DNA from 4 places in the Paenibacillus sp. DS2015 genome. Region 1 is predicted to be linked to each of the others. Evidence: riboswitches for the same ligand, from Rfam matches in the RefSeq annotation. Region 1 holds a riboswitch; each other region holds the start of a gene.
The links. A riboswitch is a leader RNA that binds a small molecule or an ion and turns the genes downstream of it on or off. The one in region 1 is predicted to bind cyclic di-AMP.

Region 1 (4,158 bases):
GAACCTAAATATCCGCAGAGGACAGTGACGGGGATTCTTGTTGTATTCATAAAGTTCTCCTTTCAATACTCACTTAATAGTAATAATTACGATTTAATAAAATATAATATATAATTCCTTGTTGCATTTGTCAACTTATGAACATAAGAACCTATGAATAAAACAAAAAAAACTCCCAACGTGAATGTTAGGAGTTCCAATAAGCCGTTATTATTTATTTAGGTGGTACGGTACCGTAGTAATGACAATATCTTTTTGATTAATTAAGAATGTACGAATAAGTAAACTCGATTGATTGTGTAGAATATTCTGCCACCAATGCTTCGTAATGAATTGAGGAATGACAATCGTAATATGATCTGTCGCAGCTGTTTTCCATTCAATCGTCTCAATGAACTTCAACAAAGGACGTACCACACTCCGATATCGTGAACGAAGAACAATCAGTCTTACGCCCGGATTCCATTCGGCCCATTTTTGTTCCATCTTCTGTATTTCTCCCTCATCAAAACCAATATAGACTGCAACCACATTGTCTGACATCGAGCGAGCATAACTTATCGAATTAAGCACAACACGTGTGACTCCTGAGACAGGAACTAGAATGGTACTTCCTTTAATAACCGGCTTATCTGTATCCAATTGGATACGTAACTGGTCTGCCGTATTGAGATAATGACGATGGATTCGCATGAAGAGAAGCATCACAAGCGGTAGGAAAATAAACACCATCCAAATATGCGAGAATTTCGTAAAAATAAAAATGAGTGTGATAGTAAGGGTAGTGATCATACCGATTGTATTAATCGTAAACCGTAACCCCCAGCCAGGTGGCTTGCTTCGATACCAACGGACCATCATGCCTAACTGTGACAGTGTAAAGGGGATGAATACACCCACCGCATAGAGCGGAATTAGACCTTCTGTATTCCCGTGAAATACTGCGACCAGTACAGAGGACAATACACCTAGAATGATGATCCCATTAGAAAACCCTAGGCGATCACCACGAACCATGAACATATGTGGCATAAATTTGTCCTTAGCAAGCATAAAAGCTAACAAGGGAAATGCCGAATACGCAGTATTTGCTGCTAGAAACAGAATAAGTGCAGTAACGCCTTGAATTGCAAAGTAGAGCCCTCCACGTCCGAATACTGATTCAGCAATCTGAGATACAATGGTCGCTTTCGGATCTGGTGTAACGCCGTACCAATAGGCCAGTAAGCTAATACCCGTAAACATGGCACCTAGAATTAGCCCCATCATGACTAACGTCTTCGCTGCATTACGATCTGAGGGTTGCTTAAAATTCGGAATTGCATTCGATACGGCTTCAACGCCGGTCAGAGCTGAACACCCCGAACTAAATGCCTTCAATAGTAGAAACAGACTTATATTCGATACAGCGGCCCCAATCTCGGGAATATCTGTATGAATACTACCCGTTACATATTTGAACAACCCCGAGATAATCAAGACAAAGATAGACACCACAAACAGGTAGACTGGAAAAGCGATAAAAGAAGCGGCTTCCGTAACTCCTCTTAAATTAACAATTGTTAACAATATAATGACCGTTATCGCGATCAATACATTGTGATCATGAAGCTGTGGAAATGCAGACGTCAGCGCATCTGTCCCTGCCGATGCACTGACAGCGACCGTAAGAATGTAATCCACTAAGAGTGAACCACCGGCCATCAGTCCGGTGGATACACCTAAGTTATCCTTAGCCACGATATATGCTCCCCCACCCATAGGATAAGAGAAGATCGTCTGACGGTACGATAGAATAAGGATCGCTAATAGTCCCAGTACAGCTAGTGAAATGGGAAGCGAATACCATATAGCAGTAAATCCAGCCGCCATCAGCACAATCAGAATCTGTTCCGTACCATACGCGACCGATGATAATGCATCTGAGGAAAGTACCGCAAGTGCTTTAAACTTACTTAATTTCTCATGATCAAGCTCATCTGATTTCATTGGACGACCGATTAATAATCTTTTTATTTTGCTGACCATTATCGTTAAACCCCTTCTTTTACAAGTAGAATCAGCCATGCTGTGCGCCAATTTAAGAAGGTTCTCTTGCGGGTCCTGTCCTTTAAACATACAGAGATCTGCATGTCTAAACATAGGTCATGTAACCACCCAAGCTTACGAGGTTAGCTGTCGGATTCGGGCTGTGGATTAGCCCTACGTATACAATACGATTCACCCCATTGGCATGATGCCAAACTATTGGTTCCCCCGCTTTTCCTAACGAAAATTCAGCGCTATTCAACTTATCACGAGAGTTAATTCTAAGGCGCACGAAGTTAACTGTAAACTTCCAAAAAAAGAAAAAAAGGAAGGAAAAGGGATGTAATTTGACTGAAAGAACCATGTAATACATGAATCTCATTCATTATCACGTATTATCGCTTTAAAGCTAATGATTATGAGTAAAAGTGACTAGTCACAGAAAAGACATCTCATTTATTCTCTATCGCACCTTAAATATGGGATAATTTATTAAATATATTGAAAATTCAGTTGATATTACCGATAATAACAAATGAAGTCACTTATTCTCGACTTGTCATAAGAATGACAATCACACAAATTCAGCAACGGGGGAATGAAATAACCATGTTCAAAAACAGAATAATCTCAGCACTACTAGCCTTTATCTTACTGGGCACTCTCGTATTTCCAGCAGTCTCTTCAGCAGCAGCAACGCAGAAGTCAATTGAAGAGGTTAACACAATCTCGCTTGAAAAGAACAATCCTGTGGTGACTATAAACACAGCCGGAGAAAATGACTTTAACTCCGAAGATTATTACTCTGATTACGACGACACATTCACGGACGAAGACGAAGAAGAGTACGAATATGATCCAGAATTTGCAGAATTTCTTGACTATGCCGACCAACTTGAATTGATTGCTTCATTTGAGAATAAGGCCATTTCAAGTTTTGAAAAATATGCCTATGTAAACATCACGTCTAGTAATCGCAAACAGGCTTTTATCACTCTCAACAACTCTGTTGTCCCTAATTACACTAAATTCGTAGTCGCTTTGAAGAAGATTAAACCAACAAATACGACCTTAAAGAACATACATGCTACATATATTAAGGGAGCCTCTTTACAGCTCCAAGGCCTTACGTTAATGAAAAATTCCCTTTCTACGACCAAAATTAATAGTAAATTATTCTATCAAGCGAATAGCAAATTAGATACGGGTCGTACACTGGTCAGTAAGTATAGTAACGATATCGATTCTTATGTAGCTAAATTTGAATACTAATGAGTGAATCTTTATTCAATCAGTGATCTCTATTTGAATATTTAGTAAAACTATTAAAGTAGGAACAGTCTTTACCGATAATGACATAAGAAACTACAAATATATAACGAAGGAATGATCTACGAATGAGTAAGAACAGAATAATAATGACACTACTAGCTTTTATCTTGATTAGTACCCTCGTATTTCCAACTGTATCCTCAGCAGAAACTACAGGAGGGAACTCAACAATAATTGAAGATACCGACACCACAGAGGATCTTTATACCGATGAGGAACCTGAATATGATCCGGAATATGCAGCGCTTCTTGAATATGTAGATGCACTTGAATTAATTGCTAAATTTGAAGATAAAGCCGTTACTTCATACACCAAAAATAATAGATATGTAACTGCTAGCAATCGCAAACAGACCTATGCAGCTTTCAATAATACCATTATCCCTAATTACACTAAATTTGTAGTGGGTTTGAAGAGAATTAAACCTACGACTCCCAAATTGAAGCAAATTCATGACACTTATATCAAAGGTGCATCATTGCAACTTCAAGCCTTTACTTTGTTCAAAAAATCTCTCGGTTCAGCAACGATCAATTATAAGACATTCGATCAGGCTAACGTTAAGCTAGCCGCTGGCTACAAGCTTGTTGATAAATATATTAATGACTTCCAAGCCTATATAGATTTATTTGAATAGTTCGCAATGAAACAACACACTTAACCAAGCGGTATAAAGAACCAGAGTGCTCTTCACTCTGGTTCTTTATATTTCAATCTATACAAGGTCGTAACGGATAGTCAGTACTACTTTCAATCCGAATCTCACACTTGGGAATGGAGTAAACTTTATCTTCTTA
Region 2 (4,158 bases), on a different contig from region 1:
CACTCTATCCATAAGGTATGGACAGGGAATGGAGATCATATTCAGTTCAAGCTACAATACAAATCTCCTCTGGCATGGGCCATGATCGATCCTGAATACACCCTTGTACTTGAGAATAACCATATTAACAACTATATGAAGGTAGATGACGACCACAAGATTGTATCACGCTTAAACATAAGCATCACCAAGCTAGTGGAAACATGGCTTGGAAGTCTGTCCTGGTGAGGTGAGAGCTGGTGAGGAACAATATCGCCAATGGCTGGAAAAGTGTTAAAGACCAATTTTACGTTGTAATCATTCTATTTTTATACCAGTTAATCTGTGGGTATTTTCTATACCGTTTGGTTCAATCGGCGGTAGTCCCTTTATTCCTACGCTATCCTGACCCACCACCGAATGAGTTGAGTAAGATTCTTTTCTATGTAGAAGGACAACTGAGTCTAACCAACAATGAAACTGTCCATTCCTATCTTTGGATCTTATTAGGTATGCTACTCTTACGAATGATACTTACACCACTTATTCATGCAGGAATCCTTTACGGTCTTCATAAAGAAAGAGTTGGAGAGCCTGGGCTTTTCTTTTTCAAAGGTATTCAACAACTTTGGAAGCCGATGGCGCTACTCTATTGGATAGAGATCGGACTTGTATTGATTCCAGCTTACTGGGTCATTCCTAAATTATATGATATTGGTCTTACTGGATTTCTATCTCCATCCATATGGATTCAAGCCGTGCCCTACATGCTCGCTTGGTATGTATACCGATATATTATCCATCAATTGATTCTCTATGTTCAGTTCGGAGTAACCGGTCGCGCCGGAATCCTGTCCTCCATTCGAATCTGTCTTCGATACACGCTATCTGTTATGGGTATATCTCTCATTCTAGGCCTCAGTTGCATATTACTGTTCAGCCTATTCACAGGTATGTCCCTCTGGTGGACCGGATTAATTGGTCTTATTATCCAACAGGCCTATCATTTCATTTCCTGTCTGTTTAAATTATGGGGAATCACTGCGCAATTTGATTTATGGTATAACAAGAAGTTCCGATGACTTCACAAAAAACTATTTTTAAGAATATATGAAAAAATAGTTATTAAATTTTTGTCATCACTCCAATCCCTTGATATAGGAAAAACCCCCCCTTTTTTCGTGAAATAAGGGGGGGTTTTTCTATCTTTTTTTGCTTTAACCGTTTGCTAAACCTTAGATCCTCTGTTAAAATGATCCCAGTTGGTTTTAGTAACAACTTTGTAATCTTTATGACACTATTATTGTAGACGACCGCCATTTCATTACTTTCAGGTGCACGATAAAGGCCAAATTCCTTGGCACCAGGAAGCGGGGGATCCATTAAATGGGTGAATTGATCTCGCATTAGAGGGATCATAGGGGACCTTCAACCGAATCCTTAAGCTAACCTCGCAGGCATTGGAAGGGGAAAATGTAATTGAAGAAGAAATTATCCGCTGCAGCATTGAGCGTGGCACTCGCATTAACTATTGGAACTGGAAGCGTATTTGCAGACTCGAAATTGAACACAGCCATTCAACCCACTATCGGAGTTAGTTATAAAACCGCGGGTACCACTACAAACGGATTTGACTGCTCTGGTTTTACCAGATATGTCTTTCAGAAATTAGGTGTAAATCTCCCTCGTCAGTCTGCATCGCAATATCAGATGGGTACCTCTGTATCGCGTAATCAGCTGAGATCTGGAGACCTTGTTTTCTTTAATACCTCCGGAAGAGGTGTGTCCCATGTTGGGATATTTGTTGGAAATGGTAAATTTGCACATGCCTCTTCATCACGTGGTGTCATGATTAGCCCTCTTAGTCAAAGCTATTATGCCAACCGCTACGTGGGTGCCAAACGTGTTATGAGTACAGCTAAGTATCAAGCCACTGCGTATAACTAACCTTTATAATTAGGCTCACAACTGAGACTTTTGCCGAAGTCTCAGTTGTGGGTTTTTTCTTTTATTACATACAATAACGTAATAAATTACAAAAAGGTTTCAATTTTTGTAACTAATCCATAAATTTTTTTAATAATATTCATAGAAACAATTGCCAAACTACTAATCCTTTGTTACAATAGTCCCAGTTAGATTTTAGTAACAACTTTGTAATAAGTATTGTAACAACTTATCATTGATGTATACGTTCTATCAATTATAGTGTTAACAAATCAGCCGAATTCCCGTAAACTCGGGAAGCGGGGGAACCAGTAGTGGGTGAATTGATCTTGCATCAAAGGGATCATAGGGGACCTTCAACCGAATCCTTAAGCTAACCTCGCAGGCACCAGGAGGAGTCATATTGTTGAATAAGAAATTAGTATCTTCAGTTATGGGTTTGGCATTATTATTTACTATTGGAACAGGAAGCGCTTTCGCAGATTCTAAATTGGATAAAGCGATTGCTCCAACAATTGGAACTAGTTATAAAGAAGCTGGAGTCAGCACAAACGGCTTCGATTGCTCCGGGTTTACAATGTATATTTTTGATAAATTAGGTATTAACTTACCTCATCAATCCGGTTCCCAATACAACATGGGTACTTCTGTAGCCCGTGATGATTTACGCGAAGGCGATCTAGTATTCTTTAATACGAATGGAAGAGGCGTTTCACACGTCGGAATTTATGTTGGAAATGGTAAATTTGCACACTCTTCTTCTTCTAGAGGGGTAATTATTAATTCACTTAGCGAGAGCTACTACGTTTCTAAATACGTTGGTGCTAAGAGAATTATGAGTACTGATACATACAATGCCGTTGCCATTGATTAAACCATTCATTTGACCCTACGCCCGAGAATTGAGATTTCTCTAAATCTCAATTCTCGGGTTTTTCTGTCTAGTTTTATGTGCATCATTTAGTGCTGATCCAAACATACTATAAAATTTAAGCTTAATCTTTATTACCCCGCTACCTAAGAATTAAACATCCACCACATCTTCAATTGTAAATATGTATATATCACAAGTATTTTCATGATGATAACCCTGCCTACCCATATAACAAAGGAGATTCTACTCATGAGCCATAAAGATTACCCATTTATTGTGCTTCCTATGGAAATTAGCCATGCCAAATCTATTTGCGAATGGAAGTTCGCTCCTCCTTACAATATATATGGATGGTTACCATGGGAACAAATGGAGCTACTTGGTATTGAGTTTGGAGACCCTCTCCTACGCGCAACTCAATATCTCTCAGTAATGAATGAATCCGGAGATCTTTGCGGATTCGCACAGTTATTTCCACTAGAAGGAGTGACCCGATTAGGAATCTGTATGCACCCTGATTTATGTGGTCAGGGAAAGGGTAAATCTTTTGTACTATCCATTGTTCACGCTGCATTGTTACGCGAGCCCCACGACGAGATTGATTTAGAGGTGCTCACTTGGAATAAACGTGCTATTCAAGCCTATATCAAAGCGAATTTTATTATTACGGATTGTTATGAACGACTTACTCCTGAAGGTATTAAAGACTTTTACTGCATGGTTTATCAACTAAATAATGACTAATTATATGACAAATAGCACTAATCCGTGAGTTGTTTGGTATAATCAAGAAGATAATTGTTTCTTTTTTGTCACAAACGCTATGCTCTAAGGATTTGTTCCGTTATAATAAATACATTAGTTTACATAGAAAGAAGGGACGAATAAGTATGCAAAAATGGATCATGAGCGGTTTGTTTTTCGCCGCGTGTGCTATAGCTCTGGTACTTATGTTCACACTACCAGGTAAAGAAGAAATAGCAGAAGAAGAGAAACCAGCCATGCCTGTGGTGACATTAGATGCGGGTGCAGCTGAAACATTGGTTAAAGCCAACTGTATTAGCTGTCATGGCGATCAACTGCAAGGTTCGGTAGGACCGAATTTACAGAACATCGGAGCTACACTATCCGCGGAACAGATTTACAATATCGTTTCTAAAGGTAGCGGAATAATGCCGGCTTTCAAAGATCAATTAAAAGATGAAGAAATTGCTAACGTTGCTCTTTGGTTATCCGAGAAGAAGTAATCGCTAACATTCATAGAAGAAACGGGCATCACTCCAATAGGAATGATGCCCGTTTCTTCTATATATAACTATCTTTTCCTCTGTTCTTCTTATTTCACTCTTTCATTACCA
Region 3 (4,158 bases), on a different contig from region 1:
TTCAATCCATTCAAGCTAATGTTGTTAACAAAACCTTTCATCTTACTGTCATTAGCGATGCGGAGACATGGATTGAACAAGAAGAAATGGAAAGTGCTATGAAAGTGTTTAAGAGTGCATGGAATCTGAAATTGAAGATAGACTTTCCTTCCACTTGATAACATCCATGGCTTCGAACTGGCTCCTAAAGGGGGCTAGTTCTTTGTTTTTGAATTCATAGTTTCCATTATTTTGTAGAAATCTAGCCTTCACATTATCTTTAAGGGATAGATCCAGAATTTGGACAATTAAATTTCGGATATGATCATCGTAGACAGGACACATTAACTCAATTCGTCTAGTTAAATTGCGTGTCATCCAATCTGCACTAGAGATCCAGAGCTCCGGGTTACCCCCATTCTCAAAATAATAGATCCTCGTATGCTCTAGAAACCGATCTACAATACTTCGAACCGTAATACGCTCACTCAAGTTAGGGACTCCAGGACGAAGACAACACACCCCACGTATAATCAGATCGATCTGAACGCCGGCTTGTGATGCGTCATACAGCTCGTCAATCATTTCTTGGTTAGATAGTGAGTTCATCTTGGCGATGATTTTTGCAGGTCTACCTGCTGTAGCATGTTCGGCTTCTCTCTGCATAAGCATGGAGAGGGTATTACTCATGTTCGATGGAGCTACAGTAATAGCGTCCCACTCATGATTACTTGAGTAACCGGTGATTTGGTTGAATAACTCAGACGCATCTAGACCAATAAGGTGATTGGAAGTGAACAGGCTTAAATCCGTGTACACCTTAGCGGTACTATCATTATAATTCCCCGTACCTACGTGGACATATCGACGTAATTCACTGCCTTCCTGACGGACGACGAGTGTGATCTTCGCATGCGTTTTTAGACCCACTAAACCATAAACAACATGACATCCTGATTTCTCAAGTTTTCGAGCCCAAGCGATATTACGCTCTTCATCAAATCGGGCTCTTAGTTCCACTACGACCGTCACTTGTTTCCCTGATTCAGCCGCGAGAGCTAGGGCTTGAATCAAGGGTGAGTTACCACTCACACGATACAGGGTCATCTTAATCGCCATGACATGTTCATCCTCAGAAGCTTGAATGATGAAATCTGTCACGGATTCAAAAGATTCATAAGGATGATAGACAAGAACGTCACGTTCATGGAGAACTTGGAAAAAGTCTTCATTTTCTTCAAATTCGGGTGGATATACGGGCTCAATAGGTGCATAGATTAATTTAGGATAACCTTTCAACGAACCCACGAAATTTCGGAGAAAGCTGAGATCTAAAGGACCTTCAATATCAAATATGAAATCAGTAATTTCAAATTCTGTTTGGAGTTGACTTAGTGCATAAGGGTGAATCCCTTTTTGAACCTCCATCCGGACAGGCGCTCCCCATCTACGTTTACGGAGTTCCTTCTCAATCTCCTCTAGCAAGTCTTCGGCACCTTCCTCATCAATCGTGAGATCAGAATTACGTGTTATCCGGAACTCATGAACCGCTACGGGATCATATCCACTAAACAAAGTATGAATATGCTGCTTGATGACCTCTTCTATAAAAATGAATTGGCGCTTCTTGCTGTTTGTACGATGAGGTAGTGGAATACATCTCGCAAGATTAGATGGAATTTGTAATATGGCGAAGTAGGGATCTTCTTCGGTACTCTCTTGTCGATTAAGCACAACTGACAAATATACATATTGGCTATGAACAAGCGGAAAGGGTCGACTCTGGTCAACGGCCATAGGTGTTAACACAGGGAAGATGATATCTTGATAATATTGTTCCATAGCTTGTTTTTGAGCGGCGGTCAAATCCTCATAGCTAGAAAAAACGATTCCCTCTTTACTTAATTGTCGTGAAATATCACGAAAAGTCCGGTATTGCTCGCTAATCATTTTGGATACTCGTTTCATCAGGCGTTTGTATAATCCTGAGGGTGTATAACCTGTAAAATCCTTTTTAGTATAACCGGCCTTAATCTGATCTTGAATGCCAGCCACGCGAACGCTCATGAACTCATCTAAATTTGTCGAGACAATGGCTAGAAATTTGGCTCTTTCTAGAAGCGGGTGATCTGCATCCTGTGCTTCTTGAAGAACGCGCCAGTTAAATTCAACCCAGCTTAAATCACGATTTAAGTATACGGACGTCGTTGTACGGTTTATTGTTTTCTGTTCTTCCATCATAGTGCCCCCAACAGGTCAATCAATATGTTATTTAGTTTCAATAATATTCTACTATATTTAGGTATGTACAATTGTAAAATCTATGTTAAATATGATCAGCTCAGTGTAAACAATGAATAATACACTCGAATTAGTATATGAAATTCTACAGAAAAAATAATAAAAACAAAAATAAATATCAAAATGGTAACAATTTCATGTGTAATAGTTACAAAGTTGTGATATATTCATACATGCCAAAACTTTTTGATTAAGGAAAAGTGTGGGGGACTTTATTGATGGAACGCAGGACGATGATTGATCGCTATTCCTGATTCCTTGGGGTGAATCGCGCGTATAGGGCGTGTAGGGTGAACTTCCTAATCCGAATCCGACAGCTAACTCCGCAGGCAAAATAAGGAGGAACTATGAAGAAATTTTCTACTATCAAAATAATGACAGCCATTATAGGCATTTCAGCAGCAATGCAAGTGGCTCCCGTTCACGCAGATCAGATTCATGTCGCAACCGCTGGAGATACTTTTTATAGTCTCACAAAGGAATACAAGGTGGATTTAAACAAGATGATTCAAGCTAACCCTAAGGTAAGTGCTACGAATATTTATGAAGGTATGAACCTTAGCATTCCAACATCTAGTACAGTGGTTAAGCAATCTGTAGCTTCTGCAGCGACTCCAATCACAGCGAAGCAAGTTTCAACAACAAGCCTTCTTAATGTTATACCCGAAGATAGTAAGGTCGAAGCATGGGGCAAAGTATTTAACTATTCTAAGACGATCAATGTAAAAGCATCAGCGTATTCAGCTGCTGCTAGCGAGAATGGGAAATGGGGCGCAGTTGATTATTTCGGTAATCCACTGAAATTGGGTACTCTAGCTGTAGATCCAAGTATTATCCCTTTAGGCACTAAAGTGTTAGTAACGGGACATAATCATGCGGGTCTCCCTAAACAAGCATTTGTGGCTACAGCCAAAGATGTTGGCTCAGCTATAAAGGGACATCGGATTGATATTTTTATCCCTGGAAGTCAAGCTACTGTTCGTGATTTTGGATATCAAAATGTTGAGTTGTATATTATCAAATAAATATTGATTTTTAGGAGCCGCTCTCGATCGTTCGAGAGCGGCTCTTTTTATAACATGAAGTTTCTCTAACGGCTAATATTCCTTACAGACACACTCACTCTCTCTTTAAGGACGGTGAAGTTGTCTTTTCTTTACTCATCGAAATATGAAGCATATCGGCAACCAGAACGAATGTATAACCTTTATCTCTTAGTTCTTGAATGACCTCAGGCAGAGCTTCAATGCTACCTTTAAGATCGGAACCTTCTCCACCACCTGCATGCTGAAGAATAATGGAGCCAGGACCAACAGAGGACAGGATGTTTTTCTTGACCTCTTCTTTACTAAGACCCTTCCAATCTAAGGAGTCCACGTTCCAATTAATTATTTTATATCCATGTGCTTTAGCCCATTTCAGCTGGGATTCTGTGATATCACCGTAGGGTGGTCTAATGAGTCGAGGGCTGTACCCCACGATTTGATGGATGATCTGTTCTGTCTTTAGAATCTGATCTTGAAAGCTATCGAACGATATTTTACTGAATTGTGGATGATTATACGAGTGATTACCGATAGAATGACCTTCTCGATTCATTCGAGCCACAAGCTCAGGATGCTTCTTAGCCCGTTCACCAATGACAAAAAAGGTTGCCTTTACATGGTGTTTGTCTAACACATCCAACACTTGTGCTGTAAATCTAGAGTCAGGCGCGTCGTCAAAAGTAAGAGCAATTTGTTTAATTCTTTCTCCCCTTGTTTTTATGGTCTCAGGGTATTTATGATATAGCTGTGCTAAGGATGATATCTGCTTATCTCTAGCTGATGGTTTGACGCCTGCGGAGTTAGCAGGTACTGAAGTGTCAGGTTGTTCTGG
Region 4 (4,158 bases), on a different contig from region 1:
AAGGTAAGTTGGCAACTACGCTCACCTTGGACACCTCACTGAAATTAGCCTTAAACAATTGCTGTAAGTCCACTTCCAGCACATCGGCATGTTCAATCTGAACATGTGGATAGGGTTCAAGTACTTCCTGCAATATGGGAATAAGACGGCGATCGATTTCCACTGCGGTAACGGCACCAGCTACCTGTGCCAATTTCTCCGTAAGTGCTCCAATACCAGGGCCAATCTCTAACGCCCCTTTCGTGGAATCCAATTCTGCCGCATTTACAATTTTAGTTAATATATTTTGATCAATTAGGAAATTCTGCCCCAAGCTTTTCTTAAAAGAAAAACCATGGCGCCGAATGATCTCCTTCGTTCGCCTTGGTGTAGCGATATCATCTATTTCATTCATATGATTTAGCCTCCCTCTTCTATTTGGGCGAGGGCGCGAACAAACTCATCGCGCGTAATCTGAAACATAGCTAAGCGCTTAAGAAATTGCTTGCCGTTACAATACCCAATCCCAAGAATGTTACCCATAGCCATCCTACGTGCAGCTGCTTCCGGGTGAACAAGCAGACCTGCTTGTACCAGATCTTCCATATCAATCAGGCTCTCTGCGCCCTCATAAGAGGTATGTACTCGGGCTAATGCATGCTGAATAGCTGCAGGCGAAGCATTCTCAACCCCAATATCGCCCTTTCGCGTCGCCTCCGCTTCAGGGATGAATGCATGTTTGCATCCAGGCACCTTCGCCGTAATAATTTTGCGAATACGCTCCCCCGCGTGATCAGGATCCGTTAGCACGATCACACCCCTACGCTCTTGCGCTAGAGCAATCCGTTGTAGAATACGGGCATTTATAGCTGAACCACCCGTCTCAATAGTATCTGCATCTACCGCTCTTTTAATGGCTGTGGTATCATCGCGACCTTCCACAACGATAATTTCTTTAATCATACGAATATTCCTCCCTGGACAAGACAACAACAAAAAGAAGAGGAATACACCTCTTCTTAGCATGACATAACAATGATCTTAATATTATAACATTAGAAAGCTGTTGTAAAACCCGAGCAACATTAGTTAAGCTCTGGCTTTACAGGTCCTATTACATAGACTGTTCTGCCCGATTTACGACCGAAGTCGCGTGCATTTTGTAGAGAGTCGAAGTACATATCGATCTTATTCCCCTTGATCGCACCACCCGTATCTTCTGCTCGGCGGAAGCCCATGCCTTCAATGTAAACCCACCACCCTAATGGAATCACATTAGGATCAACAGCAATCGTACGTCCTTCTGTTACACGAGTACCCGAAGCAGTGCGAGTACCTATCCCAGGTTCCTCTGATGAATAGGCAGTCATCGATACATTATTCAGCACTTTCTTGTAAGTGAAATCGACACCTGCCTTACTCACCTGATTGTTGGAGCTTACTTTGGTAATAGTGCTCTTAGGCTTAACCTCAGCTTTAGCCACAACCACCTTCGGTGCTTCTACCTTTGTTCCTACTGCGATTACTTTATGCTGCGCCACGGCCTGCACTTCTTTGCCTACCATACGCATAGATACCAGCTTACCATCTTGGTATATTTTTTCAATATTTTGAATGACCGTTCCGGTCTGTCCCTGCTGTACCACTTTGACTTTGCCCTTCAGGACCGTTGCATCTGCTGTCTTGATAATCCGAAAAGGTACTTTCTCTGTGCGTTGTACAGTTTGTTTATTAATCCGAACGATCTTAATATTCATATTATCCGTGACCGATGTGGTCAGAGAAGGAAATACTTTATCATCGCTCTCTAGTGAAAGTCCTAATTCTTCCATAGCGCCTTTCACTGTGTTCTTAGTTGTAAATCTAGTCTTCGTTTGACCATCTGATGTCACTTGAATCTCGATTGCACGGCGAATAACTATTTTGTCCCCGTCTACAAGTGAACCATTCAACGGCATAGAAACTTGATCTTCTGGCTTCAGTATAATAGCCTCTTCATCCAGCATTTCCTGAAGTATTACCCGACTTGTTTCCACTGCTTTAACTTGACCATCTACCACCAGATACACTTGTTTGCGTGCTTGAAAACTAACAAGCAGCAAAACCAAAAGAGTAATTGCGATTGAAATAATAGCTGCAAGTGAGATCTTAGTTAAATACTCATGCTTCCATCGCAATGCGTAAGTCATGCTGGATGATGGTGAATCATGGGTTTCTTCTTGTTGAAAACCGCCCACTTTCCGATCCTCCTTCATAGCCTCGCCGTCTAAGATAATGCATGATTGTAATTGACGTGACTATTTTTAAATTTTTACAGGACGCGTAACGTGAGATTGTCCTGCATCATGTACCCGTCTGCTCGACATGGTTGTCACCTCCTGTTAAACAACAGTATGATGACATCATTGCCTTTATTCTAAAACAAAAGAAGCCAAAAGAAAGAGTTAGAGGAACTCTTTCGTGGCTTCCGTAATTGTTAGAACAATTGGAATGTATGCACGAGGTTGCCTCTCTTCATAACGCTTACGAGGTTAGCTGTCGGGTTTGGACGAAAGAGAGCCGCCCTATCTTAGGTCACACGCTCATGGCGCATGCCTTCAAATTCACCCCTAGACCCTAGTAAAGAAATCATATATGCCATCATCATCACAAGTTTGTGAAGTGTCCTGTCATATTGGTTTCCCCGTTCTCTTATACAAGAGACTCAGCGAGACTGGTTCAGGAAAATATTGCCGCTCTAATATAGAGCCGCTCATACCACTGAAAAGATGATATCCTGTTTCTATGCATGTTGTAAAGGAGTAATCAACCACAAAAATCTGAATAAATGGTTAAAATAATGTAATATTCTCGCTTAATATAGTTAAAAAACCTTAATCATTCGCTTATACTCGTCTTTTCACCTGTTTTACTCTCTTTTTCACAAAATGCCAAAACGATCCAGTGCATTTTGAGTAGTTATTTGGGCTAATTCTTCGATGTCAATCCCTTTAATTAGCGCAGCTGCCTCTGCCACTAGTCTTACATGAGCAGATTCATTTCTCTTTCCACGAAATGGATGGGGTGTCAAATATGGAGCATCCGTTTCAATCAATAATCGATCCATTGGCACCTGTTGTAAAACCTCTTTTGGCTGCTTCGCATTCTTGAATGTGATCGGTCCTCCAAAGGATAAATGAAATCCCATATCTAGACATAACTTGGCAGTTTCCCAGCTACCTGAATAAGAATGCATAACCCCTCCAACTTCACTCGCCTTCTCCTCACGCAAAATTCTAACGACATCTTCGTGAGCATCACGATTATGAATAACAATGGGCATATTCAGCTCGCGAGCTAGTCCAATCTGCTGACGAAATACGCGATGCTGTACATCCTTAGGCGAGGTATCCCAATAATAATCAAGCCCTATTTCACCAATGGCTACCACTTTATCATGCTTACATAAAGAGGCGATCCACGCCATGTCTTCTTCCTTCATGGTAATGGCATCTTGAGGGTGCCAACCCACGGCCGCATAAATGAAATCATATTGCTCAGCCAACTTCATGGTTGTAGGAATGGTTTCTCGATTAAAGCCAACGTTAATCATTTTACCTACTCCTGCCTTTAGAGCATTCGCAATCACCTCTTCGCGGTCCTCGTCGAATTGTAATGCATCCAGATGCGTATGTGTGTCAAATAACATCATCCTAAAAACTCCTTTCATGTCGATCTCTTGTTGGTATTAAATAGACTATCTATAACTTAAATATACGGGCAACAGCAGGTGAGAACAGCGTTAATACATCTTTGAGCTTTTCTTCGGGATAATAGAGGTGGTTCTTCCCTCGGTGTATTCCACTAATGGAACGCACAATATCTGATACTTCAGAAATTTCCCTCAGACCATCCTGTCGATCCAATAGCAAAATTTGTTTCTGACTGGCCTCATCCCCTGGATGGAAAACATCATAAGGGAGGTCCGTAGGGAAGTCACTCTCGAGATCGTAATCTGGATTTAGACCTACCTTTAGAAACTCTTGTCTAATTTCGCTAATCATATTGGCATCCAACATTTCCAATTCTACATATTTATACAGCCTGCGATGTATAAATCTACTGCAAAGCTCACTTAGTATGTTATCTTCCTCTCCAATCCACTGCATAAATGCAGTCTGAAGGAGTGCTTCATCCATT

Region 2: it holds a riboswitch for cyclic di-AMP, as region 1 does, so the genes downstream of both, J2T13_RS22725 (C40 family peptidase) here and J2T13_RS16825 (APC family permease) in region 1, are expected to answer to the same signal.
Region 3: it holds a riboswitch for cyclic di-AMP, as region 1 does, so the genes downstream of both, J2T13_RS09585 (3D domain-containing protein) here and J2T13_RS16825 (APC family permease) in region 1, are expected to answer to the same signal.
Region 4: it holds a riboswitch for cyclic di-AMP, as region 1 does, so the genes downstream of both, J2T13_RS20550 (3D domain-containing protein) here and J2T13_RS16825 (APC family permease) in region 1, are expected to answer to the same signal.

Annotation. Positions count from the first base shown of each region.
Region 1 is NZ_JBNPWS010000020.1:8,852-13,009, reverse strand. Features, by position in the region: gene J2T13_RS16830 (GTP-binding protein) at 1-50, opposite strand, end outside; gene J2T13_RS16825 (APC family permease) at 211-2,028, opposite strand; cyclic di-AMP (ydaO/yuaA leader) riboswitch at 2,146-2,292, opposite strand; gene J2T13_RS16820 (hypothetical protein) at 2,596-3,300, shown strand; gene J2T13_RS16815 (hypothetical protein) at 3,426-3,998, shown strand.
Region 2 is NZ_JBNPWS010000037.1:15,988-20,145, reverse strand. Features, by position in the region: gene J2T13_RS22740 (M1 family metallopeptidase) at 1-228, shown strand, start outside; gene J2T13_RS22735 (hypothetical protein) at 240-1,061, shown strand; cyclic di-AMP (ydaO/yuaA leader) riboswitch at 1,316-1,454, shown strand; gene J2T13_RS22730 (C40 family peptidase) at 1,459-1,926, shown strand; cyclic di-AMP (ydaO/yuaA leader) riboswitch at 2,191-2,329, shown strand; gene J2T13_RS22725 (C40 family peptidase) at 2,333-2,800, shown strand; gene J2T13_RS22720 (GNAT family N-acetyltransferase) at 3,050-3,544, shown strand; gene J2T13_RS22715 (c-type cytochrome) at 3,691-4,047, shown strand; gene J2T13_RS22710 (4a-hydroxytetrahydrobiopterin dehydratase) at 4,137-4,158, opposite strand, start outside.
Region 3 is NZ_JBNPWS010000008.1:68,155-72,312, reverse strand. Features, by position in the region: gene J2T13_RS09595 (Ppx/GppA family phosphatase) at 1-158, shown strand, start outside; gene ppk1 (polyphosphate kinase 1) at 109-2,220, opposite strand; cyclic di-AMP (ydaO/yuaA leader) riboswitch at 2,445-2,627, shown strand; gene J2T13_RS09585 (3D domain-containing protein) at 2,628-3,305, shown strand; gene J2T13_RS09580 (polysaccharide deacetylase family protein) at 3,400-4,158, opposite strand, start outside.
Region 4 is NZ_JBNPWS010000030.1:14,507-18,664, reverse strand. Features, by position in the region: gene rsmA (16S rRNA (adenine(1518)-N(6)/adenine(1519)-N(6))-dimethyltransferase RsmA) at 1-394, opposite strand, end outside; gene rnmV (ribonuclease M5) at 400-942, opposite strand; gene J2T13_RS20550 (3D domain-containing protein) at 1,065-2,216, opposite strand; cyclic di-AMP (ydaO/yuaA leader) riboswitch at 2,485-2,699, opposite strand; gene J2T13_RS20545 (TatD family hydrolase) at 2,900-3,670, opposite strand; gene J2T13_RS20540 (HD domain-containing protein) at 3,720-4,158, opposite strand, start outside.